3 regions of the Bradyrhizobium zaerense genome follow, and region 2 is predicted to be linked to each of the others. Evidence: predicted binding sites of a transcription regulator. Region 2 holds the regulator's gene; each other region holds the start of a gene.
What was found. The regulator PhoB, encoded in region 2, activates phosphate uptake and scavenging genes when phosphate is short. The targets are predictions, from matches to a motif close to TGTCATNNANCTGTCAT.

Region 1: a site for PhoB is predicted at 7,446-7,462, ahead of AB8Z38_RS22385 (DUF2794 domain-containing protein). Genes of this name have one in related genera too.
Region 3: a site for PhoB is predicted at 4,762-4,778, ahead of phnC (phosphonate ABC transporter ATP-binding protein). Genes of this name have one in related genera too.

The regions. Positions count from the first base shown of each region.
Region 1 is NZ_CP165734.1:4,655,393-4,665,925, reverse strand. Features, by position in the region: gene AB8Z38_RS22420 (DsbE family thiol:disulfide interchange protein) at 1-282, opposite strand, end outside; gene ccmD (heme exporter protein CcmD) at 279-476, opposite strand; partial or broken gene AB8Z38_RS22410 (heme ABC transporter permease) at 473-1,263, opposite strand; gene ccmB (heme exporter protein CcmB) at 1,356-2,024, opposite strand; gene ccmA (heme ABC exporter ATP-binding protein CcmA) at 2,337-2,939, opposite strand; gene acnA (aconitate hydratase AcnA) at 3,207-5,927, shown strand; gene AB8Z38_RS22390 (DUF1223 domain-containing protein) at 6,156-6,935, shown strand; gene AB8Z38_RS22385 (DUF2794 domain-containing protein) at 7,526-7,897, shown strand; gene AB8Z38_RS22380 (N-acetyltransferase family protein) at 7,999-8,529, opposite strand; gene AB8Z38_RS22375 (Bax inhibitor-1/YccA family protein) at 8,809-9,600, opposite strand; gene AB8Z38_RS22370 (ABC transporter permease) at 9,872-10,533, opposite strand, start outside.
Region 2 is NZ_CP165734.1:5,350,304-5,360,836, forward strand. Features, by position in the region: gene pstS (phosphate ABC transporter substrate-binding protein PstS) at 1-326, shown strand, start outside; gene pstC (phosphate ABC transporter permease subunit PstC) at 487-1,476, shown strand; gene pstA (phosphate ABC transporter permease PstA) at 1,481-2,326, shown strand; gene pstB (phosphate ABC transporter ATP-binding protein PstB) at 2,323-3,144, shown strand; gene phoU (phosphate signaling complex protein PhoU) at 3,156-3,872, shown strand; gene phoB (phosphate regulon transcriptional regulator PhoB) at 3,895-4,602, shown strand; gene AB8Z38_RS25715 (GcrA family cell cycle regulator) at 4,867-5,376, opposite strand; gene AB8Z38_RS25720 (aspartate aminotransferase family protein) at 5,825-7,033, shown strand; gene argF (ornithine carbamoyltransferase) at 7,033-7,956, shown strand; gene AB8Z38_RS25730 (Hsp33 family molecular chaperone) at 8,206-9,213, shown strand; gene apaG (Co2+/Mg2+ efflux protein ApaG) at 9,359-9,751, opposite strand; gene AB8Z38_RS25740 (OpgC domain-containing protein) at 9,947-10,533, shown strand, end outside.
Region 3 is NZ_CP165734.1:4,130,586-4,141,118, forward strand. Features, by position in the region: gene phnF (phosphonate metabolism transcriptional regulator PhnF) at 1-727, shown strand, start outside; gene phnE (phosphonate ABC transporter, permease protein PhnE) at 1,049-1,864, opposite strand; gene phnE (phosphonate ABC transporter, permease protein PhnE) at 1,894-2,778, opposite strand; partial or broken gene phnD (phosphonate ABC transporter substrate-binding protein) at 2,850-3,778, opposite strand; gene phnC (phosphonate ABC transporter ATP-binding protein) at 3,841-4,650, opposite strand; gene AB8Z38_RS20000 (chloramphenicol acetyltransferase) at 4,826-5,485, shown strand; gene AB8Z38_RS20005 (DUF1045 domain-containing protein) at 5,581-6,279, shown strand; gene AB8Z38_RS20010 (dihydrodipicolinate synthase family protein) at 6,398-7,339, opposite strand; partial or broken gene AB8Z38_RS20015 (methyl-accepting chemotaxis protein) at 7,465-9,547, opposite strand; gene AB8Z38_RS20020 (enoyl-CoA hydratase) at 9,662-10,432, opposite strand; gene AB8Z38_RS20025 (MarR family winged helix-turn-helix transcriptional regulator) at 10,445-10,533, opposite strand, start outside.

The DNA of each region.
Region 1 (10,533 bases), 690 kb from region 2:
CGGCACGCACCAGGACGCCCAGACATTGACCAGGCTGACCTTGCCCTTGAACGCGGCCGGGTCGAGGCCGGGGACCTGCGTGCTGTCGGCCTGCAATCCTTCAAGCGGCGGCAGCGTGGTCTGCGGCGCCGGCCGTCCGATCAGCGCGGAGGGAATTTTCGAGGGATCGCCGCTGCCAAGCCGGAACCAGAACAACAGCGCGAGGCCGATGAAGGCGATCAGCGGCAGCACCATCAGGAAGGTGCGGCGCGGCTGTGTCGTGGAGGTCGATTGATCGCTCATGTAAGCGCTCTTGGCGCGTCCGTTGCGCTGCGACCCGAGCGGCGGGTGATGCCGCTGCGCTCGAGCTCGCGCAGGCGCCGGGTCTGGTTGCGATGATCGAGCACGACCCAGCCGATCAGGGTCGCGACCACGATGGCTGCGGCAGCATAGGATGCGAGGATGAATGACGCGTAGGGGCCGAGCGACATCATCATACGGCCCCAACTTCCTTTGACCCGTTGTCTCCACGTGCCCCGGCGCCCAATTCGCTCGAAAATGCGATGCGGCTGGCCTGCATCATTTGCAGCGAGCGGACGCGGCGGCGGAGGATCTCGTTGCGCATCGCCGCCAGATGCAATGTGACGAACAGCAGCGTGAATGCGACCGCCATCACCAGCAGCGGAATCAGGAACGCTCTGTCGAGGGTCGAGCCGCCCATGCGCAGCACCGAGGCCGGCTGATGCAGCGTGTTCCACCAGTCGACCGAGAACTTGATGATCGGAAGATTGATCGCGCCGACCAGGGTCAGCACCGCCGCCGCGCGCGCCGCGCGCGAGGATCCTCGACCGCGCGCCACAGCGCCATCAGGCCGAGATACATCAGGAACAGAATCAGCACCGAGGTCAGCCGCGCATCCCACTCCCAATAGGTGCCCCACATCGGACGTCCCCACAGCGATCCCGTGAGCAGCGCGAGGAAGGTGAACGCGGCACCGATCGGCGCGGCGGCTTTGGCGGCGACATCGGCGAGCGGATGCCGCCACACCAGAGTGCCCAATGAGGCCATGCTCATCACGCCCCAGACGAACATCGACAGCCACGCATTCGGGACGTGGATGAACATGATCTTCACGGTCGCGCCCTGCTGGTAGTCGTCGGGTGCGAACGCCGACTGGTACAGTCCGATGGCGAGCAGGATGACGGTCGCACCCGCGAGCCACGGCAAGATCCGCGCTGTCAGCGCGAGGAACCGCGAGGGGTTGGCGAGGTCGATCAGCGTCATGGCATCCTGATAATCACCGGGGGCTGCTCACGCAATCAGCATGAAAGCGCGCAGCGAAAGTTGATCGGGGTCAAAGCCCGGTCGGGCCCATCTCAGTCCAGTCCATGCTTCAGGCTCGCCGCCGCCGCAAACGGTCCGATCACCAGGCTGACCAGCGACAGCGCGCAGAGGATCGAAAACGGTGCGCCGAATGACATGGGCCCGTTGATCGCGGCTTGCGACGCCGCGACCCCGAAGATCAGCACCGGGATCGACAGCGGCAGCACCAGCACCGCCATCAACAGCCCGCCGCGATGCAGCGTCACCGCCAGGGCGGCGCCGATCATGCCGGTGAACGTCAGGGCCGGCGTGCCGGCGAGCAGCGTCAGCGCCACCGCGCCGGTGGCGACCATGTCGAGGTTGAGCAGGAGGCCGAGCACGGGGGTTGCGACAATCAGCGGCAGGCCGGCCGCCAGCCAATGCGCCAGCGCCTTGGCGGCGCAGGCGAGTTCCAGCGGCGTCCGGCTCATCGTGATCAGGTCGAGCGAGCCGTCCTCGTGGTCGGCCATGAACAGCCGGTCGAGCGTGAGCAGGCTCGCCAGCAGCGCGCCGAGCCACAGGATCGCCGGCCCCAGCCGCGACAGCAGTGCCAAATCCGGCCCCACCGCGAACGGCATCAGCACCACCACGGTCAGAAAGAACAGCACCCCAATCAGCGCCCCGCCGCCAACGCGGAGCGCGATCCGGATGTCCCGGCGGATCAGGGCGGCAAGGGCGGTCATGGGGTGGCTCCGGCCGCGAGGCGGCCAGGTGAGCCCGGCTCGCGCCCGAGGCAAGCCGCGCTCCCTCCCCCGCTTGCGGGGGAGGGTTGGGGAGAGGGTGTCTCCGCGTTGGAACTATTGAGGATTGCGGTGAGCGTCCCCGCGCGGCGAGAGCCCTCACCCGCCGCGCTCTGCGAGCGCGTCGGCCTCTCCCGCAAGCGGGAGAGGCGAAGCAAGCCCCGTGAAAGCCATAGGCGATTGCTCTCCCCCACAAGGGGGCGGGACCGGACAGGGCGCCGGCCGGCCGCTTGGAAAACTGAGGGTCCACTGGAATCACGCCATGCCTCCGATCCGCAACTCGCGCGCCTCGATCCCGAGCGGGGCGTGGGTGGCGGCCATGATCATGCCGCCTCGTCCGAGGTGATCGCTCATCAGGCCGCCGAACATGTCCTGGCCGGCCATGTCCAGCGCCGTGGTCGGCTCGTCCAGCAGCCAGACCGGGCGGCGAACGGCGATCAGCCGGGCCAGCGAAAGCCGGCGGCGCTGGCCGGCGGAGAGGAAGGCTGCGGGCAGATCGGTGGCATGGTCGAGGCCCACGGCGGCGAGGCTCTCGGTCGCGTCAAAACGCTCTCCGCCGAGGAAATCAGCCCAGAATGCCAGATTCTCCGCCACGCTCAGGGCCGGTTTGAGGGCGTCGCGATGGCCGAGATAGTGGCACTGCTCGGGAAGCGTCAGCTCGGCGTTGCCTCCGTCGAGCGTGATTATGCCACCAGCCGGAATCAGCAGGCCCGCGACCAGCCGCAGCAGCGACGTCTTGCCCGATCCGTTGCGCCCCGTCACAGCCAGTGCCTCCCCGGCGGCGGCCCCGAAATCGAGGCCGGCAAACACCTCGCGGCCGCCGCGCACGCAGACGAGGCCGTGGCCGGAGAGCCGCATGCTGCTTCGCGTCGAAGCCGTCAACGGAGCCTCCAGAAGGGCCTCAGGGAAAACCCTAAGAAAAACTTGGGGTAGCGCATCGGAATTTTTGGCTCGCGAATTGCTGCGGTACGATTGTGGCTGTGGCGGCGCGGTTAGAAAGCTTCTATAAGCCCGGAACTACTTGATGCAGCAACTCAACCTGCTCCTGCAAGCGACCCCACCGGATTCGCTGGACGGTGTTAAGATACCCCTTGCCGGGTATAACTAACAATTGGGATTCCTTTCATGACCTCGCTCGACAGCTTCAAATGCAAAAAGACCCTCAAGGTCGGCGCCAAGACCTATGTCTATTACAGCCTGCCCACGGCCGAGAAGAATGGTCTGAAGGGAATTTCGAAACTCCCCTATTCGATGAAGGTCCTGCTCGAGAATCTGCTCCGCAACGAGGACGGCCGCACGGTCAAGAAGGACGACATCGTCGCGGTGTCGAAATGGCTGCGCAAGCGGTCGCTGGAGCATGAGATCGCGTTCCGCCCCGCCCGCGTGCTGATGCAGGATTTCACCGGCGTGCCCGCCGTGGTCGATCTCGCCGCGATGCGCAACGCCATGCAGAAGCTCGGCGGCGATGCCGAGAAGATCAACCCGCTGGTGCCGGTCGATCTCGTCATCGACCACTCCGTGATCGTGAACTTCTTCGGCGACAACAAAGCCTTCGGCAAGAACGTCACCGAGGAATACAAGCAGAACCAGGAGCGCTACGAATTCCTGAAGTGGGGCCAGAAAGCGTTCTCGAACTTCTCCGTGGTGCCGCCCGGCACGGGCATCTGCCACCAGGTCAATCTCGAATATCTGTCGCAGACGGTCTGGACCAAGAAGGAGAAGATGACGGTCGGCAAGAAGACCGGCACCTTCGAGGTCGCCTATCCCGACTCGCTCGTCGGCACCGACTCCCACACCACCATGGTCAACGGCCTCGCCGTGCTCGGCTGGGGCGTCGGCGGCATCGAGGCCGAAGCCTGCATGCTCGGCCAGCCGCTCTCGATGCTGCTGCCCACCGTCGTCGGCTTCAAGCTGAAGGGCGCGATGAAGGAAGGCGTCACCGCGACCGACCTTGTGCTGACCGTGACGCAGATGCTGCGCAAGCTCGGCGTGGTCGGCAAGTTCGTCGAATTCTTCGGCCCCGGCCTCGATCACCTCTCGGTCGCCGACAAGGCGACCATCGCCAACATGGCGCCCGAATATGGCGCGACCTGCGGCTTCTTCCCGGTCGACGCCGCTGCGGTCGATTATCTGAAGACCTCCGGCCGCGCGGCGCCGCGCGTCGCGCTGGTGCAGGCCTATGCCAAGGCGCAGGGCCTGTTCCGCGCCGCGAAGTCGGTGGATCCGGTGTTCACCGAGACGCTCACGCTCGACCTCGGCGACGTCGTGCCGTCGATGGCCGGCCCGAAGCGTCCCGAAGGCCGCATCGCGCTGCCCTCGGTGGCCGAAGGCTTTTCGCTCGCGCTCAGCAGCGAATACAAGAAGGCTGACGAGCCCACGAAGCGCTTCCCGGTCGAGGGCAAGAATTTCGACCTTGGCCATGGCGACGTCGTGATCGCCGCGATCACGTCCTGCACCAACACCTCGAATCCGAGCGTCCTGATCGGCGCCGGGCTGCTGGCCCGTAACGCTGCCGCGAAGGGCCTCAAGGCCAAGCCGTGGGTCAAGACCTCGCTGGCTCCGGGCAGCCAGGTGGTCGCGGCCTATCTCGCCGATTCCGGTCTGCAGACCGATCTCGACAAGGTCGGCTTCAACCTGGTCGGCTTCGGCTGCACCACTTGCATTGGCAATTCCGGTCCGCTGCCCGAACAGATTTCGAAGTCGATCAACGACAACGGCATCGTCGCGGCCGCCGTGCTCTCCGGTAACCGCAACTTCGAAGGCCGCGTCTCGCCGGACGTGCAGGCGAACTATCTGGCCTCGCCGCCGCTCGTCGTCGCCCACGCGCTCGCGGGCAGCGTCACCAAGAACCTCGCCACCGAGCCGCTCGGTGAAGGCAAGGACGGCAAGCCGGTCTACCTCAAGGACATCTGGCCGACGACGAAGGAGATCAACGCGTTCATGAAGAAGTTCGTGACCGCGTCGATCTTCAAGAAGAAGTATGCCGACGTGTTCAAGGGCGACACCAACTGGCGCAAGATCAAGACTGTCGAGAGCGAGACCTATCGCTGGAACATGAGCTCGACCTATGTGCAGAACCCGCCCTATTTCGACGGCATGAAGAAGGAGCCGGAGCCGATCACCGACATCGTCGAGGCGCGCATCCTCGCCATGTTCGGCGACAAGATCACCACCGACCACATCTCGCCGGCGGGCTCGATCAAGCTTACCTCTCCGGCCGGCAAGTATCTCAGCGAGCACCAGGTGCGTCCGGCCGACTTCAACCAGTACGGCACGCGGCGCGGCAACCACGAAGTGATGATGCGTGGCACCTTCGCCAACATCCGCATCAAGAACTTCATGCTCAAGGGCGCCGACGGCAACATTCCGGAAGGCGGCCTCACCAAGCACTGGCCCGACGGCGAGCAGATGTCGATCTACGACGCCGCGATGAAGTACCAGCAGGAGCAGGTGCCGCTGGTGGTGTTCGCCGGTGCCGAATACGGCAACGGCTCCTCGCGCGACTGGGCCGCGAAGGGTACCCGTCTGCTCGGCGTGCGCGCCGTGATCTGCCAGAGCTTCGAGCGCATCCACCGCTCCAACCTGGTCGGCATGGGCGTGCTGCCGCTCACCTTCGAGGACGGCACCTCCTCGTCGTCGCTCGGTCTGAAGGGCGATGAGAAGGTCACGCTGCGTGGTCTCGTCGGTGACCTGAAGCCGCGCCAGAAGCTGACCGCGGAGATCGTCTCCGGGGACGGTTCGTTGCAGCGCGTTTCGCTGCTCTGCCGAATCGATACGTTGGACGAGCTCGATTACTACCGCAACGGCGGCATCCTGCACTACGTGCTGCGCAAGCTCGCTGCGTAAGCGCGGATTTGTGAACAATGGCTCACTGGTAAGTGAGTAGAAGGTTCAACGAAGGCGGCCTATCACAAGGCCGCCTTCGTGCGTTAAGGCATGCTTCGGATGGGCCCGACTGGCGGAAAATCGCGCATCGGACGGTTGGATGTACTATGCCCGTAAGACTACGGTGACCATCAGGCGATAGGATATCCTCCACGCGTACGAAATGGCGTTCGACATGACTGGTTCGACATGACTGCAATGATGGCTTCTCATTTGGCTTCGCGATGGTCCGGCGCACTCTGGTCGGGGGCGCTCGGTATCTGCGCCATCGTCGCCGTCATCCGTCCCGCGGAGGCCGATCCCCGCGCCGTCGTCGAGCTCTTCACCTCCCAGGGCTGCTCGTCCTGCCCGCCCGCCGACAAGGTCATCGGCGAGCTCGCCAATGATCCCTCGGTCATCGCGCTGAGCATGCCGATCGATTATTGGGACTATCTTGGCTGGAAGGACACGCTGGCCGATTCGCGCTTCTCTGCGCGGCAGCGCGCCTATTCGCGCATGCGCGGCGACCGCGAGGTCTATACCCCGCAGGTCGTGGTCAACGGCTCTGCGCATGTGATCGGCAGCGATCGTGCCGGCATCGAAAGCGCGATCGGCAGGACCGACAAGGGCGCCGGCGTGATGAGCGTGCCCGTGACGATGTCGCTCGCGGGCAAGCAGATCAACGTCTCGGTGGCGCCGAGCAGCGCGCCCGCGGTTTCGCATGGCGAGGTCTGGATCTGCTCGATAGCAAGATCGGTCCCGATCGAGATCAGCCGCGGCGAAAACCGCGGGCAGCAGATCACCTACCACAACGTCGTGCGCAACCTGCTCAAGGTCGGCGACTGGAACGGACATCAGGAAAGCTGGACGGTACCGATCGAGAACCTCACGTCGCGCGACGGCGTCGACGGCGCGGTAGTCTATGTCCAGGATGGCAGCCGCGAGAAGCCCGGCCCGATGCTCGGCGCGGCGTACACCTCATTGCATTGACGCGACTGACTAGATCATCTCAGATCAAATTAACCGTCGTCATTCTGGGGTGCGAGGCGCGAGCTACGGTGCGCAACTGCGCACCTGAGAATCCATCGATCCATTTGCCGAGTTGAGAAATGGATTCCGGGTCCGCGCCAAGAGGCGCGTCTCGGAATGACGAGGCACCAGAAACATCCCGCCACAAACAAAAAAGGACCAACTCGCGTTGGCCCTCCTTGTCGTGCGTACAGACCCGATCCTCGCGACCCCGGGGGGCTGGGGGCTGAGGAATCCGGAACCGAAAGGACCGGGTCAACGCACGCAATCCTTTTCGCAATGCAGGGCGGCAGTCGCTAGGCGGAAAAAAGGCGATACTATGATTCCTGCTAACGATCCCGTGACGGTTTGCCGCCGCAAAGTTCCACCGTTGCGTGTGTCATGATTCCGCAGCCGGCCTCGCCGCCGAGCGAGAGCGCTCCCTGGCAACAGCCCTTGCAGGAGCCTCTTGCGATTGCGAACGGTTGGAGCAATCATGCAACCGTCATGATCGGCGGTTCCGGGGACGGTCTTCGCGCACGCGATCATGCTGATGCGACAGGAGGCGCTCCATGAGTCTGACGTCGGAGGATGCCGATCCGAGCGAACAGCGCGCAGTGGCGCGTCCCGCCGCTGCGATTGCCCAAGCGAACCGGGTGACGTTCAACCGGCTCGAACTGAACCGTATCCTCAATCTGTATGGCCGCATGGTCGCGGACGGCGAGTGGCGCGACTATGCCATCGACTTCCTGAAAGACCGCGCGGTGTTCTCGGTGTTTCGCCGCGCTTCCGAAGTGCCGATCTACCGCATCGAGAAAGACCCGCGGCTCGCGCGCAAGCAGGGCATGTACAGCGTGATTTCGGCGACCGGCCTGATCCTGCGCCGCGGCCACGAGCTCGAGCGCGTGCTGCTGGTGATCGACCGGAAATTGGCGGTGGTGTAGCCGCACTTTCGCAGCCCGGATGGAGCGCAGCGCAATCCGGGTCGTCGTGCCGGCGGATAATCTGCCCCGGATTTCGCTGCGCTCCATCCGGGCTACGGGCCCTACTTCCCCGGCACCGTGCTTGCGCCCTCACCGAGGTCGCGCTGCATCATCACCGTGTCGAGCCAGCGACCGAATTTCAGCCCGACATTGGGATGGGTGCCGATCATCTTGAAGCCGCCTTTGGCATGGACGCCGATCGAGCCGGCATTGGCGGAATCGCCGATGACAGCGATCATCTGGCGGAAGCCGCGCGCCTCGCATTCGATGACCAGCCGCTCCAACAGCAACAGGCCGATGCCGCGGCGGTGGAACGACGGATCGAGATAGATCGAGTTCTCGACCGTGAAGCGATAGGCCGGCCGCGGCCGGTAGGCGCCGGCATAGGCGTATCCCGCGACGCGCCCCTCGAGCATGGCGACGAAATAGGGGTAGCCGCCGTCCACCAGGGCGCGGTAGCGCCGCGTCATCTCGGCCAGGTCAGGCGGCTCCAGCTCGAACGTCGCAGTGCCCTCGCGAACGGCCTGCTGGTAGATGGCGGTGATGGCGGGAAGGTCCGCCTCAAGGGTGGGCCTGATTTCGGGTGCGGACATGGCAAGAGATTAGAGCCTTCCCGCGGCGGCTGGAAGGGGGCAGTAGCCTCTCTCCACGTCGTCATTGCGAGCGAAGCAGCCTCCATCTTCTCTGCTGTCATGCCCCGCGTAGGCGGGGCATCCAGTACTCCGAGACAGCGCGGCTAGAACCGAGCCGCTGCGGCGTACTGGATCGCCCGCCTTCGCGGCCGATGACAGCGGTGGGTGCTGCGACGTCCGGCCCAAACAAAAACCCCGGCCTCGCGGCCGGGGTTGGTGTCGTTCGCCCTGGTCTGGCGCTTAGTCGCGCTGGCCGAGGAGCTGCAGCAGCAGCGTGAACAGGTTGATGAAGTTCAGGTACAGCGACAGCGCGCCCGTGATCGCCGCACGGTCTGCGATGTCACCGCCGGCCGAGGCGTAGCCGTAGATGTACTCGTTCTTCAGCCGCTGGGTATCCCAGGCGGTGAGGCCCGCGAACACCAGCACGCCGACCACCGAGACGATGAACTGCAGCGCCGAGCTCGCCAGGAACAGATTGACCAGGCTCGCGATGATGATGCCGATCAGGCCCATGAACAGGAACGATCCCATCCCGCTCATGTCACGCTTGGTGGTGTAGCCGTACAGGCTCAATGCGCCGAAGGTCGCCGCAGTGATGAAGAACACCCGCACGATCGAGGTGTGCGTGAACACCAGGAAGATCGAGGACATCGAGACGCCCATCAGCGCCGCGAACACCCAGAACAGGATCTGGGCGGTCGAGGGAGCGAGACGATTGATGCCTGCCGAGATCACGAACACCATGGCGAGCGGCGCCAGCATGAACAGCCATTTCAGCGGGCTCACGAACATGGCGTAGCCGAACGGCGTCAGGAACAGCTTGCCGACCCGGACGGCTTCCGGGGTCGGAACGTCCGTGACGGCGGCCATGTAGACGCCGAGCGCGGCGAGGCCGGTGATGGCGAGGCCAATGCTCATGTAATTGTAGATGCGCAGCATGTAGGCACGCAGGCCGGCGTCGACCGTCGCGGCGTCAACACGCCCGGCGGCCCTGCCGAAAGGAGAAGCGTAGTTACGGTTGAGGTCCGACATGGTCGAATTCCCGTTGGTTGCCCGGTCCGGCATGAGGGTTGCCATACCGCCGGTTCGTCAAATTCTATCTCGGATACCGATGTCTGCCGACATTAAATTTGGCTAACAATCGGGGCTCCGAACCCATCCGATATGTGGGAAACTAACACATCTGCTGCAACCGTCCATGCGCGGCCGAATGTCGCCCTTGGCGCGCAATCCCGGCGGGCAGATGTGGTTAACCACGGGAATGCCCGGATTCGGCTCCCGCGCGGCCATCCGCTTCAATTTGTCACAAATTCCGCAACACCGTGGCGGGCTTTTTGTTCAACGCCAAGAGCGTGCCGGCAAGGCCGAGCCCGACGGTGACGACCAAGGCGGCCGCGACCACGCCGGCGGCGCTGCCGGCCTGCCAGACGAAGCTCAGCGTCATCAGCCGCGTCACGATCATCCAGGCGGCGATGCTGCCGGCGGTCACGCCGAACATAGCGGTGGCGAGCCCGATCAGGAGGTACTCGAGCGCGTAGGCACCGAGCAGCCGCAGCCGCGTCGCGCCCAACGTCTTCAGGATCACCGCATCATAGACCCGGTGGCGGTGACCGGCGGCCAGCGCGCCGCCCAGCACCAGGATCGCCGAGATCAGGGTCACGGCGCTGGCGCCGCGGATCGCCAGCGCCAGATTGGTCACAACCGCGCCGACCGTCTCCATCACCTCCCGCACGCGCACGCTCGTCACCGTCGGATAGGCGTCGGCAACCTGCTTGATGATCTTGCCGTCGCCCGCGGCATCGCCTGCTGCTTCGGTCAGCGTTGCGATATGGGTGTGCGGCGCGCCCTTGAAGGCGTTCGGCGAGTACACCAGCACGAAATTGATCCCGAGCCCCTGCCAGTCGATGGTGCGCAGATTGCCGATCCTGGCCGGGATGTCGCGGCCGAGCACGTTGACCACGATCT
Region 2 (10,533 bases):
TCGTCAACAAGGCCGGCAAGACGGTGCAGCCGACGGTCGAAGCCTTCCAGGCGGCCGCTTCCAACGCCGACTGGGCCAAGGCTCCGGGCTACTACGTCATCCTGACCGACCAGCCCGGCGACAAGTCCTGGCCGATCACGGCGGCGACCTTCATCCTGATGCACAAGGACGCGACCGACAAGGCGGCCTCGCAGGAAGCCATCAAGTTCTTCCGCTGGGCCTTCAAGAACGGCGACAAGGCGGCTGAGGAGCTCGACTACATCCCGATGCCCGACAGCGTCGTCCAGCTGATCGAGAAGACCTGGGCTGCCGAGATCAAGAGCTGAGTAAACTACGCGCGTGTCCCGGATGCCGTGCGGTGTCAATGCCGCTCCGCTGATCCGGGACCCACAAGAATGAGGCCCCGGATCAGCGTCGTGCTGCATCCGGGGCGCAAGAGCGACAACAAGCGTATATCATTTGGTACAGGGGATCGGCGTGGCAGAGATGGCCGTTCAGAGCGATATCGTCGACCACGCCGGACCTTACGACCGCGCCAAGGCGCTGAACGCGTTCAAGCTCGGCGATGTCACCTTCTACTGGATCACGCGGCTGAGCGCGATCTCGGTGCTTCTGATCCTCGGCGGCATCATCCTGTCGCTGATCGTCGGCGCCTTCCCGGCGATCAAGGAATACGGCTTCGCGTTCCTATGGACGCAGCGCTGGGCGCCGTCGGCCGATCCGCCCGTGCTTGGCGCGCTCGGGCCGATGTACGGCACGCTGGTCACCTCCTTCATCGCGATGCTGATCGCCATTCCCGTTGGCCTCGGCATTGCGATCTTCCTGACCGAGCTCTGCCCGCAATGGCTGCGCCGCCCGATCGGCATGGCGATCGAGCTGCTCGCCGGCATTCCCTCGATCATCTACGGCATGTGGGGTTTCTTCGTGCTGGGCCCGTTCCTGGCCAACACGTTCCAGCCGTTCATGATCAAGATCTTCGACGGCGTCCCCGTGCTCGGCGCGATCTTCGCCGGCCCGCCGTCCTATCTCAGCCTGTTCAACGCCGCGCTGATCCTCGCCATCATGGTGCTGCCCTTCATCACGTCGATCTCGGTCGACGTGTTCAAGACCGTGCCGCCGGTGCTGAAAGAGGCCGCCTACGGCGTCGGCTGCACCACCTGGGAAGTCGTCCGCAGCGTGGTGATCCCCTACACCCGGGTCGGCGTGATCGGCGGCGTCATGCTGGCGCTCGGCCGCGCGCTCGGCGAGACCATGGCGGTGACCTTCATCATCGGCAACTCGTTCCGCATCTCGCCCTCGATCTTCGCGCCGGGCACCACGATCTCGGCGGCGATCGCATCCGAATTCGCCGAGAGCGACGGCCTGCACCAGTCCGGCCTGATCCTGCTCGGCCTGCTGCTATTCGTGCTGACGTTCTTCGTGCTCGCGGCGGCGCGGCTGATGCTGATGCGGCTGGAAAAGAGGGCGGGGAACTGAAGCCATGAACCCGATCTATTCCCGCCGCCGCCGCAAGGACATCGTCATCCGCGGGCTCTGCATCGCCGCAACCGCGTTCGGCGTCACCTGGCTTGCGCTGATCCTGATCACGCTGCTCTACAATGGCCTCGCCGGACTCAATTTCCAGCTCTTCACCGAAAATACGCCGCCACCCGGATCGAACGAGGGCGGCCTGCTCAACGCCATCGTCGGCTCGCTGATCATGACCGTGATCGGCGTCGGCATCGGCGCGCCGCTCGGCATGTTCGCCGGCACCTATCTCGCCGAGTATGGCCGCAACGACCGGCTGACCTCGGTGATCCGCTTCATCAACGATATCCTGCTCTCGGCGCCCTCGATCATCATCGGCCTGTTCATCTACGGCGCAGTGGTGGTGCCGATGCGCGGCTTCTCGGCAATCGCGGGTGCGCTGGCGCTCGCCGTGATCGTGATCCCGGTGGTGCTGCGCACGACCGAGGACATGCTGCTCCTGGTGCCGAATGCGCTGCGTGAGGCAGCTTCCGCGCTCGGCCTGCCGCGTTCGCTGGTGATCAAGCGCATTGCCTATCGTTCTGCCCGTTCCGGTCTCATCACCGGCGTGCTGCTCGCCACCGCCCGTGTTGCCGGCGAAACCGCGCCGCTGCTGTTCACCGCGTTGTCGAACCAGTTCTTCAGCCTGGGCCTGAACAAGACCATGGCGAACCTGCCGGTCACCATCAACAACTTCGTGCAGAGCCCCTATGCCTACTGGAAGCAGCTGGCCTGGAGCGGCGCGCTGCTCATCACCCTGACCGTTCTTGCCCTGAATATTGGCGCGCGCATTCTTGGCGCCGAGAGGACCGCAAAATGAGTGATCTGTCCGTATCGATGAGCGCGGCCGGTGGACTGCCGCACGCGCCGGTGCTGCCCGAGGCGCCCCCCAAGGTGACCGTGCGCAACCTGAACTTCTACTATGGCGAGCACCACGCGCTGAAGAACATCAACCTGACGCTCGGCGCCAACCGCGTCACCGCGTTCATCGGCCCGTCGGGCTGCGGCAAGTCGACCCTGCTGCGCATCTTCAACCGGATGTACGATCTCTATCCGGGCCAGCGCGCCACCGGTCAGCTCATGCTCGACCAGACCAACATCCTCGACGGCAAGCTCGACCTCAATCTGCTGCGTGCCCGCGTCGGCATGGTGTTCCAGAAGCCGACGCCGTTCCCGATGACGATCTACGAGAACATCGCTTTCGGCATCCGCCTTTACGAGAAGATCTCGAAATCGGAGATGGACGACCGCGTCGAGAAGGCGCTGCGCGGCGGCGCGTTGTGGAACGAGGTCAAGGACAAGCTCAACGCCTCCGGCCTCTCGCTGTCCGGCGGCCAGCAGCAGCGCCTCTGCATCGCCCGTACGGTCGCGGTGCGACCCGAGGTGATCCTGTTCGACGAGCCCTGCTCGGCGCTCGACCCGATCTCGACCGCCAAGGTCGAGGAGCTGATCCAGGAATTAGCCGAGAGCTACACGATTGCGATCGTCACCCACAACATGCAGCAGGCGGCCCGCGTCTCCGACAAGACCGCCTTCATGTATCTCGGCGAACTGATCGAATTCGACGACACCAGCAAGATCTTCACGTCGCCGACCGATCGGCGTACGCAGGATTACATCACCGGCCGGTTCGGCTGAGGAGACGGGACATGGGTTCTGAACATACCGCAAAGGCCTTCGATACCGATCTCCAGGAGCTCACGCGCCTGGTCGCCGAAATGGGCGGGATCGCCGAGCGCATGATCGTCGATTCCGTCGACGCCCTGATCCGCCGCGACGTCGCGCTCGGCCAGCGCGTCGTCACCACCGACGCTGAGCTCGATACGCTCCAGAGACGCATCGAGGAGCGTGCGGTGCTCACGATCGCCCGCCGCCAGCCGATGGCGGTCGACCTGCGCGAGATCGTCGGCGCCATGCGCGTTGCGACCGATCTCGAGCGCATCGGCGACCTCGCCAAGAACATGGGCAAGCGCGTCGCGGCGCTGGAGACCGATTTCCATCCGCTCAAGCTGTTCCGCGGGCTCGAGCACATGACCGATCTCGTGCAGCAGCAGGTCAAGTCGGTGCTCGACGCCTATGCCGCGCACGATCTGCCGGCGGCGATGGCGGTGTGGAAGGGTGACGAGGAAGTCGACGCCATCTGCACTTCGCTGTTCCGCGAGCTCCTCACCTACATGATGGAAGATCCGCGCAACATTTCGTTTTGCATCCACCTGATGTTCTGCGCCAAGAACATCGAACGGATCGGCGATCACGCCACCAACGTCGCCGAGACCGTGTTCTACATGATCGAAGGTCAGGCCATGACCGACAAGCGGCCGAAGGGCGACATGACAACCTTCGCCACGACCCTCCCGAATATTTGAATCATCAAGGAGCGACGGCACCATGGGCGCACGCATTATGGTGGTTGAGGACGAGGAAGCTCTGACCGAGCTTCTCCGCTACAACCTCGAAGGCGACGGCTATGACGTCGAGACGGTGATGCGCGGCGACGACGCCGATACCCGTCTCAAGGAGCATCTTCCCGATCTGATAGTGCTCGACTGGATGCTGCCCGGCCTCTCCGGCATCGAACTGTGCCGTCGGCTGCGGGCGCGATCCGACACCAAGCAGTTGCCGATCATCATGCTCACCGCGCGCGGCGAGGAGAGCGAGCGGGTGCGGGGATTGGCGACCGGCGCCGACGACTACATCGTCAAGCCGTTTTCGGTGCCCGAGCTGTTGGCCCGCGTGAAGGGCCTGCTCAGGCGTGCAAGCCCCGAGCGGCTCGCCACCGTGCTCGCCTTTGGCGATATCGAGCTCGACCGTGACAAACGGCGTGTGGCGCGCTCGGGCCGGCCGATCGATCTCGGCCCGACCGAATATCGCCTGTTGGAGTTTTTCCTGGAGCATCCCGGCCGCGTGTTCTCGCGCGAGCAGCTGCTCGACAGCGTCTGGGGCCGCGACATCTATATCGACGAGCGCACCGTCGACGTCCATATCGGCCGCCTGCGCAAGCTGCTCAATCTCGGCCGCGAGCAGGACCCGATCCGCACCGTGCGCGGTGCCGGCTATGCGCTGGATGATCGCTTTGCGAAGGCGGAGCAGGCGTAGGGTTTAGTGGGTGAGTTTGAGTGCGGCTGGGGCCACAATCCCAGCCGTCGTCCCGGACAAGCGAGCTAGCGAGCGCTGATCCGGGACCCATAACCACAAAGAGTGGTTTGGCGAACACTCGGGGTGACCACTTCGCGCAATCATTGCGCCTGGTGGCTATGGGTCCCGGATCTGCGCGCGCTTGAGGCGCGCTTGTCCGGGACGACATCGAGTTTGTTGGAGCCGTCATCAATGACGGCCGCCGTCTTGAACGTCAGAACGACTTCACCGCGACGGCTTCACCGGCGCACGGCGGCGATCCGACGCCGGCTGGTAGGCGACGCGCGAGTGCTGGGCGCAATAGGGCAGGCCCGAGAGCGCCCTGCCGCCGCAGAAGAAGAAATCCGCGCTCGAGGGATCGCCGACCGGCCAGTGGCAGGTTGCCTCGTTCAATTCAAGCAGCGACAGCCGCTGGCTCATCGGCACCACGTTGTCGTAGGTGACCGGTTCGGCCTCCATCTCGACCTCGAAGGCCTGCGCCAGCGCGGTGTTGCCGCGCGCGACGGGGCGGCTCACCCGCATCATATGCTGCGCGGGACGCGCCTTGCGCGGCCGGGGAGCAGCTGAAGACGGGCTCTTGGCGCGGCCGGACAGGCCGAGCCTGTGCACCTTGCCGATCACGGCGTTGCGGGTCACGTTGCCGAGCTCTGCCGCGATCTGGCTGGCCGAAAGTCCGGCCTCCCAGAGCTTTTTCAGCTGTTCGACGCGATCGTCGGACCAGGTCAAAACCGTCATTGCACCCTTTCCTTCGCCGCGCGCCAGCCATCCTGGGGCACACAGCGAATGCTAAGCCTCGAAAAACCCGTGCCGTCAGAATCCCTTAAGGCTCGCCGGGCGCGCCTAGAACGCCCGAACGCTTACGCCGGTACATGAGGACTTAGAGATCAGAACCGCTGCACGAGATGTCGTATCTGACAAGCCAAACGCTACAATATGGCGTGACTCACGCGCAAGAGTCTGCCGACTCGCTTCCACATGTTCCGTGGGCAAAACCCGCAAATTCGGCACCGCAAGACTACGGATTCAGCCTTTCGCGAGGCTTTCCGGCGGCATTGACACCCGTGGTGCCAAGCATAAGATAGTGACACGTGCCGCCCTTAAAAGGCGGCACGTTTCGTTTTCCGGACCAATGATGCGCTGCGCAAGGCGCGTTCAGGCCGTCTGAAACATCCAAGAGACCATCATGACCAACAGCGCCGCGCCGCATTTGCTTCCCGTTTTCGCCAGGGCCGAGATCGGCTTCGAGCGCGGCGAAGGCTGCTGGCTGATCGCCACCAACGGCGACCGCTATCTCGATTTCACCTCGGGCGTGGCGGTGAATGCGCTCGGCCATGCCCATCCCGCGCTGGTGAAGGCATTGCAGGAGCAGGCCACAAAGCTCTGGCACATGTCGAACCTGTTCCAGAGCCCGGACGGCGAGAAGCTCGCGGCCCGCCTTTGCAGTGAGAGCTTTGCGGACTTCGTGTTCTTCTGCAATTCCGGCGCCGAAGCGCTGGAATGCGTGATCAAGGTCGTGCGCCGCTATCAGGCCGTGAAAGGTCACCCCGATCGCTATCGCATGATCACGTTCGAGGGCGCCTTTCACGGCCGCACGCTCGCAACGCTGGCTGCGACGGGCTCGGCAAAATATCTCGAAGGTTTCGGTCCGCCGATGGACGGTTTCGACCAGGTCGCTTTTGGCGACCTCGACGCAGTGAAGAAGGCGATCGGGCCGCAGACCGCGGGCATTCTGATCGAGCCAATTCAAGGCGAGGGTGGCGTGCGTTCGGCGCCCCCGGCGTTCTATCGCGCATTGCGCCAGCTTTGCGACGAACGCGGCCTGTTGCTGGCGTTCGACGAGGTCCAGACCGGCATGGGCCGCACCGGCGACCTGTTTGCGCATCGACGTTTCGGCATCACGCCGGACGTGATGTCGCTGGCCAAGGCGCTTGGCGGCGGCTTTCCGATCGGCGCCTGCCTTGCGACGGCGGAGGCCGCTTCCGGCATGACGCCCGGCTCGCACGGCTCGACTTTTGGCGGCAATCCGCTCGCAATCTCGGCAGCCAATGCGGTGCTGGACGTCATGCTCAAGCCCGGCTTCTTCGACCATGTGCAGAAGATGTCGCTGCTGCTCAAGCAGAAGCTCGCCTCCGTGATCGATCGCCATCCCAACGTTGTCAGCGAACTCCGCGGCGAGGGCCTTCTGATCGGCATCAAGGCCGTGATACCCTCCGCCGATCTGGTCGCCGCGCTGCGCGACGAAAAGCTGCTCACCGTCGGCGCCGGCGACAATGTCGTGCGCTTCCTGCCGCCGTTGATCGTCACCGAGGCGGAGATCGAGGACGGCGTCGCCCGGCTCGAGCGCGCCTGCACCGCGATTTCGGCAGGCCAGACCAAGCGGGCGGCAAGCTGATGAGCAAGACACCAAAGCACTTCCTCGACATCAACGAGCTGCCGTTGGCGGAGCTCGAGAGCATGCTCGCCGCCTCGTCCGCCATGAAGGCGAAGCAGAAGGCGCATCAGCCGGTCAAGCCGCTCGAAGGCAAGACGCTGGCGATGATCTTCGAACGCCCCTCGACGCGGACGCGGGTGTCGTTCGACGTCGCGATGCGCCAGCTCGGCGGCGAGCCCATCATGCTGACCGGCGCGGAAATGCAGCTCGGCCGCGGCGAGACCATCGCCGACACCGCGCGCGTGCTGTCGCGCTATGTCGATGCCATCATGATCCGCATCCTCAACCACGAGGCGCTGCTGGAGCTTGCGGCGAACGCGACCGTGCCCGTCATCAACGGCCTGACCCGGCAATCGCATCCCTGCCAGGTGATGGCCGACCTCATGACCTATCAGGAGCATCGCGGCCCCATCAAAGGCAAGACCGTGGCTTGGACCGGCGACGACAACAACGTGCTGGCGTCCTGGGCCCACGCGGCCGAGCGCTTCAAATTCCAGCTCAATGTCGCAACGCCTCCGGAGCTCGCGCCGAAGAAGGCGATGCGCGACTGGATCAAGGCCACCGGCGCGCCGATCGTGCTCGGCACCGACGCCGAAGCCGCCGTGCGCGGCGCCGATTGCGTCGTCACCGACACCTGGGTGTCGATGGGCGACAAGGAAGGCCAGCATCGCCACAACGTGCTCAAGCCTTACCAGGTCAATGCGAAGCTGATGTCGCTGGCCAAGCCCGACGCGCTGTTCATGCACTGCCTGCCCGCGCATCGCGGCGAGGAGGTCACCGACGAGGTGATCGACGGTCCGCAATCGGTCGTGTTCGACGAGGCCGAGAACCGCCTGCACGCGCAGAAGGGCATCCTGGCCTGGTGCTTCGACGCGGTGAAGTAACGCGGGCCGCGGTGAAGTAGGTTTGGATCGTCGTCCTGGCGAAAGCCAGGACCCATTACCACCGGCTTTCGTCTGACGAAGATCGGCAATTGCCATCCCATGCCGCAACTCCTGCCTGGGGTAATGGGTCCTGGCTTTCGCCAGGACGGCACTGAGTTTGCCGTGCTTGCGTGCGATCCAATCGTTGTCCGGAACACCGCGCTCCACGCCCCCCTTCCATTTCCCTCCTCCGACCCCAGATAAAGCGCCATGGTTTCCCAATCCCCTGACATGAATACCGGGCTCGAGGGCCCGGTTCGCGCGCCATCCGCGGTTCCGATCGATGACGCAGTGCTGCCTTACGAGGTTGACGCGCTCGATGTGCGCGGGCGGCTGGTGCGGCTTGGTCCGGCACTCGACGAGATCCTGACCCGGCACGATTATCCCGCGCCGGTCGGCAAGCTGCTGGGCGAGGCCATCGTGCTGACGACGCTGCTCGGCTCGGCGCTGAAATTCGAGGGCCGTTTCATCCTCCAGGCCCAGACCGACGGTCCGGTGTCGTTCCTGGTGGTGGACTACAACGCGCCGGATCGCTTGCGCGCCTATGCCCGCTATGACGCCTCGCGCCTTACCGGGGCAAAGGATTCCGGCGCCTTGCTCGGCCACGGCCATCTCGCCATGACCATCGACCAGGGGCCAGACATGAGCCGCTATCAGGGCCTCGTCGCGCTCGACGGCGGCAGCCTGGAAGACGCCGCCCACGAATATTTCCTGCGCTCCGAGCAGATCCCGACGCGCGTCCGCCTCGCGGTCGGCGAGGAGTGGCGCTCGAACGACGGCGGCAAGCATCGCTGGCGCGCCGGTGGCATGCTGATGCAGTTTTTGCCGAAGGCGCCGGAGCGCGCGCGGCAGGCCGACCTGCATCCCGGCGATGCGCCCGAAGGCATCGAAGTGCACAGCGTCGCCGAGGACGATGCCTGGGTCGAGGCGCGCTCGCTGATCGAGACCGTCGAGGACGTCGAGCTGATCGATCCGGATCTCTCCGGTGAGCGGCTGCTCTATCGCCTCTTCCATGAGCGCGGCGTCCGCGTGTTCAAGCCGCTGAGCCTGAAAGCGCAATGCTCCTGCTCGCGTGATGCGGTCGCCTCGATGCTGAAGAGCTTCTCGCCCGACGATCGCGCCGCGATGGTTAAGGACGATAAGGTCGTGGTGACCTGCGAGTTCTGTAGCTCGGTGTATGAATTCACACCGCATGATGCGGGCGTGGAAGACGCGTAAGGCGTCATTCTCCGTCATTGCGAGGCACGCATTCGGTGTCATCGTCCGACTTGATCGGGCGATCCAGTACTCCGAAACGTCAGTGATCGAGCCGATAGGCCGCGGCGTGCTGGATTCCCCGCCTTCGCGGGGAATGACAGGTAGGCTAGTTCAACACCCTCTTGTTGTCCGGGCTGTCCAGCGAGAACGTCGGCACGTCGATCTCGAAACGCTCGCCGCTTTCGCTGACCATCTGGTAGCGGCCGGTCATGAAGCCGGAGGCGGTCGTGAGCGGGACGCCGGAGGTGTATTCGAAGCTCTCACCGGGCGCCAGGGTGGGCTGTTCGCCGATCACGCCTTCACCCTTGACCTCCTGCTGCCGGCCGGAGGCGTCGGTGATGATCCAGTGCCGCCGCTTGAGCTGCACGGTCTCGTTGCCGGCATTGGTGATCACGATGGTGTAGGACCAGAAATAGCGCGAGAGCTCGGCCGACGACTCCTCCGGAACAAAGTTCGGCTCGACGGTGACTTCGATCTGGCGGGTCATGGCGCGGTACATGGCTGCCATCATAACGAAATCCTGGCCGGGAACCAAACGCCGCAACCGCCTTTCGCGACATCGTGCCGCCAGAATTGGCAGGGAAGTACACGCCCAGGGAATTGCACCTTATGTGATCCGGCCGCTTTGCGAGGCGGCGACTGGACCTGTACACTCCTCCCACGTCGCGATTTGCAGAAGGGTTTTGGGCCCCCGATGACCATTGCCGATCAAGTGACGGGATCGACGATCGCGGGAACCGCGGGTGCCAAGCCCGTGGAAGCGAGAGCCGTGGAAGCCAAGCTGCGCGCCGGCGCGCCGGCCATCACGCTGCCCGTCATCGGCGAGCGCGAGCTGCGGCTCGATCTGTTCCGTGGGCTGGCGCTGTGGCTGATCTTCATCGACCATTTGCCGACCAACCTGCTCACCTGGTTCACGATCCGCAATTACGGATTCAGCGACGCCACAGAAATCTTCATCTTCATCTCCGGCTACACCGCCGCCTTCGTCTACGGCCGCGCGATGCTGGAGTCCGGCGTCGTCATCGCCACTGCGCGCATCCTGCGCCGGGTCTGGCAGATCTATGTCGCCCACGTCTTCCTGTTCACGATCTTCCTCGCCGAAATCTCCTACGTCGCGACCAGCTTCGAGAACCCGCTCTACACTGAAGAGATGGGCATCATGGATTTTCTCAAGCAGCCCGACGTCACGATCGTGCAGGCGCTGCTGTTGCGCTTCCGCCCCGTCAACATGGACGTGCTGCCGCTCTACATCGTGCTGATGCTGGCGCTGCCTTTGATCCT
Region 3 (10,533 bases), 1.2 Mb from region 2:
CATGCAGGACACCGCCTCTTCAGGCGTCGCGTTGTGGCGCCTCGTTGCCGACGGCATCGAGCGCGGCATCGCCGACGGCCGCTTCGCCGCGGGCGACAAGCTGCCCGGCGAGATGGAAATCGCCGAAACCTATCGCGTCAATCGCCACACCGTGCGGCGCGCGCTCGCGGCCCTTGCCGAGCGCGGCCTGGTGCGTGCCGAACGCGGTAGCGGAACCTATGTCGAGGCGCAGCGCCTCGCTTATCCCTTGCGCTCACGCACGCGGTTTTCCGAGATCGTCGGCGCCGGCGGCCGCGAGCCGCGCGGCCAGTTGATCGAGGCCTCCGACGACGTCGCAACCCGCGAGCTTGCGCGCGAGCTGGGCTTGAAGGTCGGCGCGCCGCTGGTCCGGATCGAAGCGATTCGCTTGGCCGACCGCACGCCGATCTGCGTCTCCACCACATGGCTGTCGGCAGAGTTGTTTCCGGGCGCAGGCAGCGTCTTCGCCGCGACGCGCTCGATGACCAAGCTGCTCGCGCATTACGGTGTGCGCGACTATCGCCGCGGCGCGACCCGGATCACGGCCGGCATCGTCGATGCCACCGATGCCGCGCGGCTCGATCTGCCGCTCGGTCGGCCCATCCTGGTGGTCGATGCCACCGACCACGATCTCGACAACAAGCCGCTGGTGACCAAGCATTCGCGCTTCGTGGCGGAACGGGTGGAGTTCCTGGTAGACAACGGGTGAACGAGTGCCAAGCGCGCGGTGCACCTCTCCCCTTGTGGGAGAGGTCGGATCGCATCGCAAGATGCGATCCGGGTGAGGGGTCTCTCTCCGCGGGTGAATCTCTTGCAGCTGAATTGCGGAAGCAACCCTCATCCGGCGCTTCGCGCCACCTTCTCCCACAAGGGGAGAAGGGAGGAAAGAATCGTAGTGTGGGCAAAGGCGCACTTGCGCCGTGCCCACCATCTCTCCCCGATGTCTAAACGAACGTGGTGGGCACGCTTCCGCCTTCGCTCTCCGAGCTACGGCGGACAAGTCGCTTTGCCCACCCTACGGCAGCTGCGATCAGGCGACAGCCCTTCGTCCAATGATGGCGAAGCGAAGTTTGCCGGAAATGAAATCGATCGCGGCGACGGCGACCAGAATCATCAGGATCAGGAACGACACCTTCTGCCATTCCAGCACGCGGATCTGCTCGGCGAGCTGGAGCCCGATGCCGCCGGCACCGACGATGCCGATGATGGTGGCGGAGCGCGTGTTGGATTCGATGAAATAGAGCACCTGACCGGCAATCACGGGCAAAGCCTGCGGCAGCAGCCCGAAGCGGATCTCGTGCAAGGCGCTGCCGCCGGAAGCGCGAATGCCTTCGACCTGCTTCTGGTCGGCGCCCTCGATCGCCTCGGAGAACAGCTTACCGAAGGCGCCGAAATCCGACACCGCGATGGCGAGCACACCGGCGAACGGACCAAGCCCGACGACATTGATCCACACTAGCGCCCAGATCAGCGTATCGACGCCCCGGATCGAATCGAGGAAGCGGCGGACCGGGAATCGCAGCACCATTGACGGCACGACGTTGCGCGCGGCAAGCAGGCTGACCGGAAGCGCGAACAGCGCCGCCAGCGTGGTGCCAAGCAGCGCGATGGAGAGCGTCTCGCCCATCGCCTTCAGATAGAGCGGCAGCGACGAGCCGGGATCGGGCGGGATCATCATCATGCTGATCCAGCCGAGCTGGCTGAGGCCGTTGAAGAGCCGTGACGGCGAGAAATCGAGATCGACCAGGCCATAGATGAAAATGGCGAGCGCTGCGACGATCATGGCCGGCGTCGCGAGCCGCGCCGAGGCCGGCCGCTCGAACAGATCGGGATAGCGCGCGCGCATCTGCGCGGTGTCGACTTCGGACGGCTTGCTCACGTCCGCGCCTCCTTGCCGAACAACCGGCCGCGCACCCAGCCGGTCGTGATGTCGATCAGGAAGACCGTGACGATGATGGTGACGAGAATGGCGCTGACGTCGGAGTAGTAGAACTTGCGGATCGCGACGATGAGCTCCTGCCCGATACCGCCGGCGCCGACGAAGCCCATCACCGAGGCCTCACGCACATTGATCTCGAAGCGGAGCAGCGCGTAGCTGGCATAGCCCGCCGAGACCTGCGGCAGGATCGCAAAACGCATGCACGAGACCCAGCTCGCACCGGTCGAGCGGATGCCTTCAACTGGCTTCATGTCGGCATTTTCGACAAGCTCTGCGAACTGTTTGCCGAGCGCGCCGGTGGTATGGATGGCGATGGCGAGAACGCCGGCCATCGGGCCTAAGCCGAAGGCGATCACGAAGATAAGCGCGAAGACGATGCCAGGCACGGTGCGGGCGAATTCCAGCAGCCGGCGCACCGTGAATCGCAGCCAGGACGACGGCGAGGTGTTTTCGGCCGCGAAGAAATTCAGGCACAGCGCGAACATCGCGCCGATCAGCGTGCCGACATAGCTGATCAGCAGCGTCTCGCCCAGCATCTTCAGCCATTTGTGCCAGCCCCAGAACCATTCGGCGAAATCGGTCCAGACCCGCTGGCCATTGTCGAGCGTGAGAATGCGGTCGAAATAGCTGATGAAATGGCCGAAATAGCTGAAGAGGGTGCGCAGATTAACCTCGGCGCCGATCGAGGCCACGATCAGCGCAGCGACGAACAGCCCGGCACCTGCCAGCACCCGGAGACGCTTGCGCGCAACAGCGTGGCGGTAGGCCGCGTTCAGCACCGCGAGCTGCTGTTCGGGGAGAAGCGAAACGGCGAGCGTCATATGCTGGGCGGTCCATCAAGAAAAAGAGCCGGGTCCATCGACCCGGCTCGAGGCGCATCGTCCCGACGAGCTCAGGACGCCTTCTTGCGGAGATTGTCGACGAACTTAATCAACTCGATGGTCTTGTTGTAATCGTCATTGCCGATCGGCTCCCACGGCTTGTTCTTGCCGTCGGAGAGCTTCTTGAAGGCCTCCGGATCCTTCTGGGATGCGTCGAGGAAGGCCTTCTTGATCGCGGCCTTCATATCGTCCGGCAGATCGCTCAGATAGGCGTAGGGCGAGTTGATGATGAGCTCGGATTTCACGATGATGCGGAAGTCCTCCTTCTTCATCACGGTGCCGTCGGGCGCCTTCACCATGCCCTTGTTGAGCATGCGGGTGAGGTTCGAATCGTCGTCGGCGTTCCACCAATTGGCGGCGACGTCGACCGTGCCCTGCGCCAGCGCCAGGACCGCGTTCTCGTGGCTGCCGGTGAAGAGCACCTTGGAGAAATAGGCGTCGGGGTCGATGCCCATGGCGTTCAGCTTGAAGCGGGGCATGTTGTTCCCCGAGGTCGAGTTCGGATCGACCAGGCCGAGATCTTGCCTTTGAGATCCTCGATCTTCTGGTACGGCGACTTCGCCAGCACGTAGAACACCGAGTAATAGCCCTTCGAGCCGTCGGCATTGACGTCGATCACGAAGGCGTCGGTCTTGACGGCGGTCAGGCGGGCGCGCGCGAACGAGGCCGGGCCGTAATAACCGATGTGAATGTTGCCGGCGCGCTGGCCCTCGATGACGGCCGCATAGTCGTTGGCGACGCGCAGCGTGACCTTCACGCCGAGCTCCTTCGACAGATAGTTGATGAAGGGACCGTAGCGCTCGGTGACGCCCGAGCCGTTCTCGGCCGGAATCACGGCGAAGGTGATCTCCGGATATTTCGTCTTCCAGTCTTCGGCGGAGGCGGATCCGGCAAAGGTCAGTGCGGCGGCGCCGGCAAGAATGAGTCTGCGAGTGATCATGATACCCTCTTCATTGGTTGGGTCGGTTGACGCAAAAACTGATGACAATGATGCGGTGCGGCTCAGGCGGCCGCCGCCGTTCCAAGCGCTGGAATGCTTTCAGGCGCCGGCACGGGCATGCCGCCCATGACGTCGTTGGCCTCGAGATCGTAGAGTTCACGCGCCACATGCTCGGTCAGCGCGGACGGCGCGCCGTCGAACACCACCCGGCCCGCCGCCATGCCGATCAGGCGATCGCAATAGCTGCGCGCCAGATCGAGCGAATGCAAATTGCAGAGCACGGTGATACCGAAATGCTTGTTGATGCGCAAAAGCGCATCCATCACGATCCTGGTGTTGCGCGGATCGAGCGAGGCGATCGGCTCGTCGGCGAGGATGATGTCGGGTTGCTGGACCAGTGCGCGGGCGATCGCCACGCGCTGCTGCTGGCCGCCGGAGAGCTGATCGGCCCGCTGGGCGGCGAGCGCGGCGATGTCGAACTGTTCGAGCGCCGACATCGCCAGCGCCTTGTCCTGCTCGGGCCAGACCTGCGAAAACGAGCGCCAGGCGGGCATCGTGGCAAGACGTCCCATCAGGACATTCGTCAGCACGTCGAGCCGCCCGACCAGATTGAATTGCTGGAAGATCATGGCCGAGCGCGCCCGCCACTGCCGCAGCTCCTTGCCGCGCAACGCGGTGACGTCGATGCCGTCGAACAGGATGCGGCCCTGCGAGGGCGTTGCCAAGCGGTTGATGGTTCGCAGCAGCGTCGACTTGCCTGCGCCGGAGCGCCCGATCACACCGACGAAGCCGCCGGGGGAGACTTGAAACGAGGCGTCGTCCACCGCGGCTTTTGCGCCGAAGCGGCACGTCAGACCTTCCACCACCAGCATGCAGGGCTCCAGAGTATGCTGGGACCCACGGCTAACGCCGACGGTTAACAATTGTGTGACACGCGCCTTGCGGTGCGGCAATCCTTCACACCTCATCCACTGTCATCGTGTCGTCATGACATTGTCATGAGGCCGATCGAAGACGAACGCCCGCCCTCGAACGTTCGGATGCAACATGGTCGCCAAGGCGCTTTCGCTCGACCCCACTATCGACCCTTCCGCGAAGCTGCATGAGACCAGGCTCGGCGCCTATACCGAGGTCGGCGCCCGCACGATCCTGCATGAGGTCGCGATGGACGATTACTCCTACGTCGTGAACGACGCGCAGATCACCTACACCACGATCGGGAAATTCTGCTCGATCGCGGCGATGACGCGCATCAATCCCGGCAATCATCCGATGCACCGTGCGACCCAGGCCCACTTCACCTATCGCTCCAGCGCCTACTTCGAAGGCGAGAGCGACGACACCGAATTTTTCGATTGGCGGCGCCAGCATCACGTCCATATCGGCCACGATGTTTGGATCGGACACGGCGCGATCGTGCTGCCCGGTCGCAATATCGGCACCGGCGCGGTGATCGCGGCCGGCGCCATCGTCACCAAGGACGTGCCGGCCTACACCATCGTCGCCGGCAATCCGGCGCGGATCGTCCGCCGCCGCTTTTCGGAAGACGTCGCCGGACGGCTCGCGAAACTCGCCTGGTGGGATTGGGATCACGACAAATTGCGTGAAGCACTCCCGGATTTCCGCAAGCTCGGGATTGAAGATTTTCTCGCGGCATATGAAGCACGGGGGAGCTCTCCCGCAAGCCAACGAAGCGCGGTCGCGTGACAGACATTTTCCTTGAAGGCGGCCGGGTCCTGATCGGCACTGCGGCGGCGTCGCGCCAGGCTGTCGTTGCGGCCTAAATTGGCTATGCTCAGGCAATGACTGCTTTCCCCCGCTACGCGATTTATTTCGCCGCCGACGCCGGCAGTGCCCTCTCCCGCTTCGGTGCTGAGTTGCTCGGCTATGATGGCCACACCGGCAATGAGTTGCCCTTCCCCGACGAGGCGCTGCGCACGGCGCCGGATTGGCGCGACATCACCGCCGATCCCCGCAAATACGGCTTTCACGCCACACTGAAGGCGCCGATGGCACTTGCGCCCGACCGCACCGAGGCCGAGCTGATGGCCGCCTGCGCATCGTTCGCGGGCAAAACACGGCCGATCCCGCTGATCAGGCCGTCCGTCGATGCCATCAGCGGCTTCATCGCCGTCGTTCCGGCGGAGCCGGTCAGCGAGCTCCAGCAGCTCGCCGCCGATTGCGTCCGCGATTTTGATGAATTTCGCGCCGCGCTCAGCGCCGAAGATCGTGTCCGCCGAAAGCCGGAGAAACTCAGCGAACGCCAGCGCGACTATCTCGATCGCTGGGGCTACCCGTACGTGATGGAAGAATTCCGCTTCCATATGACGCTGACCGGACGGCTGGACGCGGAGCGGCGGGGACAGATCCTCGAGATGCTGCGCCGGCGGTTTGCGGAGCTGAAGCTCGATACGCTGGCGATCGATCGGATCGCACTGTTCAGGCAGGACGATGCCAAAGCAAGATTCGGCATCATCGGCGAATGGAAGCTGGTGAGTTAACCGGGCTCTCGCGTCACTCTCGTCATTGCGAGCGAAGCGAAGCAAGCCAGAAATGTATCCGCGGACACCGTCTGGATTGCTTCGTCGCGAGGGCTCCTCGCAATGACGGCGGTGAGCCCTACTTCCCCCACCGCAACGCCAGGGCGTCACGCTCCTTCGCCAATTCCAGCAATCCCGCCCGCGTGGCCGGATGCAGCGGCTGCAGCGGATGGCGCACCGTGTCCGATTTGATCACGCCGCCGGCCTGCATCATCGCCTTGCAGGCGATCAGGCCGCATTGGCGGTTCTCGTAATTGATCAGCGGCAGCCAGCGCTCATAGGCAGCTTTCGCCTGCTCGCGGTTGCCGGCGAAATAAGGATCGAGGATCTGGCGGATGCCGTCGGGATAGCCGCCGCCGGTCATCGCGCCGGTGGCGCCGGCATCGAGATCGGCGAGCAGCGTGATCGCCTCCTCACCGTCCCATGGGCCTTCGATGGCGCTGCCGCCCGCCTCGATCAGGCTCCGCAGCTTTGCGGCCGCGCCGGGCACCTCAATTTTGAAATAGCGGATGTTAGAGAAGTCGCGCGACAGCCGCGCCAGCAGCTCGACGGACAGCGGCGTGCCGGCCACCGGCGCATCCTGGATCATGATCGGGATGTTGATCGCGCCCGAGAGCACCTTGAAGAATTCGACGATGCCCTTCTCGGGCACCCGGAAGGTCGCGCCGTGATAGGGCGGCATTACCATCACCATGGCGGCGCCGGCGGCTTCAGCCTGCTGGCTGCGCGCCGCGCACACGGCCGAGCTGAAATGGGTGGTGGTGACGATCACGGGCACGCGGCCCGCGACATGTTCCAGCACCGCATGCATCACGGTCTCGCGCTCGGCATCGGTCAGCACGAACTGCTCGGAGAAATTGGCGAGGATGCAGAGCCCGTTCGAGCCGGCATCGATCATGAAATCGATGCAGCGGCGCTGCCCGTCGAGGTCGAGCTCGCCGCGCTCGTCGAAGATGGTGGGAGCCACCGGGAACACGCCGCGATAGGGGCGTTGGGCGTTATTGTGGGGCGTCACCGGCATCGAACTCTCCATCCCTGCTGTTCTCGTCTGTCTGTCGCCGCGCTCTCGCGGCGCCACAGATGTACTCGGCGCGCGGACCGGCGGCAATGCCGATCCGCGTGCCTTTGGAACAGGAAATGTCGAGACTAGGCGGTCTTCACCGCACCCAAAAAGCCCTCGACCGCGACGCGGAGGCGGTCGGCATCGGCTGACATCTTCTTTACGGACTGGAACAGCACCGTACCGGCGTTGCCGGTCTCCTGGTTGAGCTGGGCGACGCTGCCAATGGTGTCGGTGACCTCGCGGGTGCCTTGCGCGGCCTGCTGGAAGTTGCGCGAAATCTCTGTGGTGGCCGCGCGCTGCTGCTCGACGGCCGCTGCAATCGCCGTCATCTTCTCGTCGATGCCGTTGATCGAACGGCCAATGGAGCGGATGGCGCCGACCGCCTGGCCCGTCGCGCCCTGGATCTCCGCGACCTGACGCGAGATCTCTTCGGTGGCGGTCGCGGTCTGCGCAGCGAGGCTCTTGACCTCGCCGGCGACGACCGCAAAGCCGCGGCCCGCTTCGCCGGCGCGGGCGGCCTCGATGGTTGCGTTCAGCGCCAGCAAATTGGTCTGGCCGGCGATCGCGTTGATCATCTTCACGACCTCGCCGATGCGGCTCGCCGTCTGGTCGAGGATTTCGACGGTGGCGTTGGTCTGCTCGGCCTGGGAAACCGCTTCGCGGGCCTCGCGCGCGCTGGACTGCACCTGCGCGGAGATTTCGCCGACGGAGGCGGAGAGTTCCTCGGTCGCCGCCGCAATCGTCTCCAGATTGTTGGTGGCCTGCTCGGCCGCGGAGGAGACCGCGGCGGTCTGGCTGCTCGATTCCGAGGCCAGCTGGCGGACGTCACTCGCGGTCGCATCGAGCTCCTTGGCCGACGCGGCAACGCTGTGGATCACCGCCTGCACGGTGTCGTCAAAACTGCGGCAGGCCTCATCGACGGTGCCGGAGCGCGCAATCTGGAGCGCCTGCTGGGATCTCGCGTTCCTGGCCCAGACGTTCCGCCGTCGCCGCGCTCTCGCGCAGGCTTTCGAGCGCGGCGGCCATGGTGCCGAACTCGTCGGGATATCGCGATTGCGGAACGTGCGTCGCATAGTCGCGAGCGCTGATCCGCGCGATGGCGCCGAGAATGGCACGAACCGGCCGCATGAGGCGATTGCGCACCACAAAGACGCCGGCCAGGGTCACGGCAAGCGCCAGTACGAAGGCGAGCGACTGCACCACAAGGTTGGTGAGTGCCTTCGCCTGGACGGTCTCCGCACGCGCGATCGACTGGTCCAACGCCTGGTTCGCGACCGCAACGATCAACGCAAAGGGCGACTGGCAAAGCGCGTTCCACTCCGACGCAGCCATTGCCGGCTTGCCGCTGCCGTCGAAATTCCTGGTGATGTCGCCGATCTGCTTGAGCACCCCCTCGGTCTTGGCCTGCGCCTCCTTCGCTGCGGCAACCAATTCGGCCGTCGCGTCGGGCGCCGCCAGCAATTCGGTCATGCCGGACCAGCCGGACGCAATCGTGCCATCCCATTGCGCCAGCGATCGCTTTTGGTTGTCGTCGAGCGGCTTGCTGCTGTTGACGTTCGAGCGCAGCGCCGAGCAGTGGATTCCGTAGCGGTCGCGCACCTGCCAGGCGAGCCGGCGGACCTGGATCATGCGGGCGATGAACGGATCATCCATCCAGGCGCGGTTGGACACGGCGGTAGAGGCGAGGTTTGCTGTGTCGATTACCTTGGTGACGGCATCGTACCAGGAGTTGGTCCGCTCGATCTTGCGTTCGGCGCGCGGACGCTTGGCCTCGTCGTAGAATAGCTGGAATTGCGGTGCGGCTTCGTTCCAGCGCTGTTTCAGCGTGCTCGCCAGTTCGACGCGGCGGCCGAAATCGACAGTCGCGAGCGCGGCCGTGATGGCGTCATGGCCAGCCTGCTCGGCCTTCTCCGCCTCGCCGAGTTTTGTCCGGGGGTCGTCCTCGCCGAGCAGAGCGCTCTGGGCGTCGCCCCGATTGCTGCGCAGGGCCACCACGCCCTGGAAGATCGCCTTGTCGGCGGTCGCAAGCCGCGCAGTCTCAAGGCTATCGCTATAGCGGCCAAAGGCCCCGAGCATCTGGTTCGCCGTACTGGCCAGCGCACCGGCAGCCAGCAGCGCCATCAGGGTCAAGAGAAGCGAGCTTACCGATTTCTTAAACATTGCCATGGGCCGGGGACCTACTCTTCACGAGCGGCACCCTGCATCGCCACCTGCCAATGTTTCGTTAAGCTTGTGGTAAAATGCCTTTCTTTCCGGCCTGGTCCCCCTCCCGGCGGTCCGTCAGGCGACTTTGGTGAAATCTGGCGGACGACGCTCGGCGAACGCGGTGAACGCTTCGCGCGCCTCCGCGGTGCGCAGGCGCTGCGCGAACTGCTCGCCTTCGGCCTGCATCTGCGCGACCAATGCCTCGCCGTTGCGCATCAGCCGCTTGGTCGCGGTGAGCGCGCCGGCCGGCTGGCGGGCGAGACGCTGCGCAAGCGCCAATGCCTCGGCGTCGAGCTGGTCGAGCGGCACGACCCTGTTGACCAGGCCCCAGTCCAGGGCGGCCTTCGCCGGCACCGTCTCGCCGAGCGCGAACATCTCATAAGCGCGGGCATAGCCGATGCGCGCCGGCATCAGCAGGCTGGAGGCAGCTTCCGGCACCAGCGCAAGGCTGACAAAGGGCGTCGACAATTGCGCATTGTCGGCGAGCACGACGAGGTCGCAATGCAGCAGCATCGTGGTACCGACCCCGACGGCGCGGCCCTGGACGGCTGCGACTAGCGGTCGGGTGCAGCGCGCCAGCGATTGGATGAAGCGGACGACGTTGCGGCTTCCGTCCGACTTGCCCGACGCAACAGCCGCGAACTCGCCAACGTCGTTGCCGGCCGTGAACATGTCCCCCTCGCCGCGGATCAGGACGACACGGACGGACGCGTCGCGTTCGGCCGATTCGATGGTGTCGGCGAGCTTGCCGTACATCGCATCGGTCAGCGCGTTCTTCTTGTCGGGGCGCGCCAGCGCGAGGGTGAGAATTCCGCCGTTGTTCTCGATCCGGACATGCTCGGTCATCGCTCTCTCCTGTTATTGCTCTGCATCTGTGGTCGGGTCTCTTGTCGGGTCTCTTGGAAACTTGTCCTGAATGCTGCTCAGCCAGCGCGCGACGATATCGA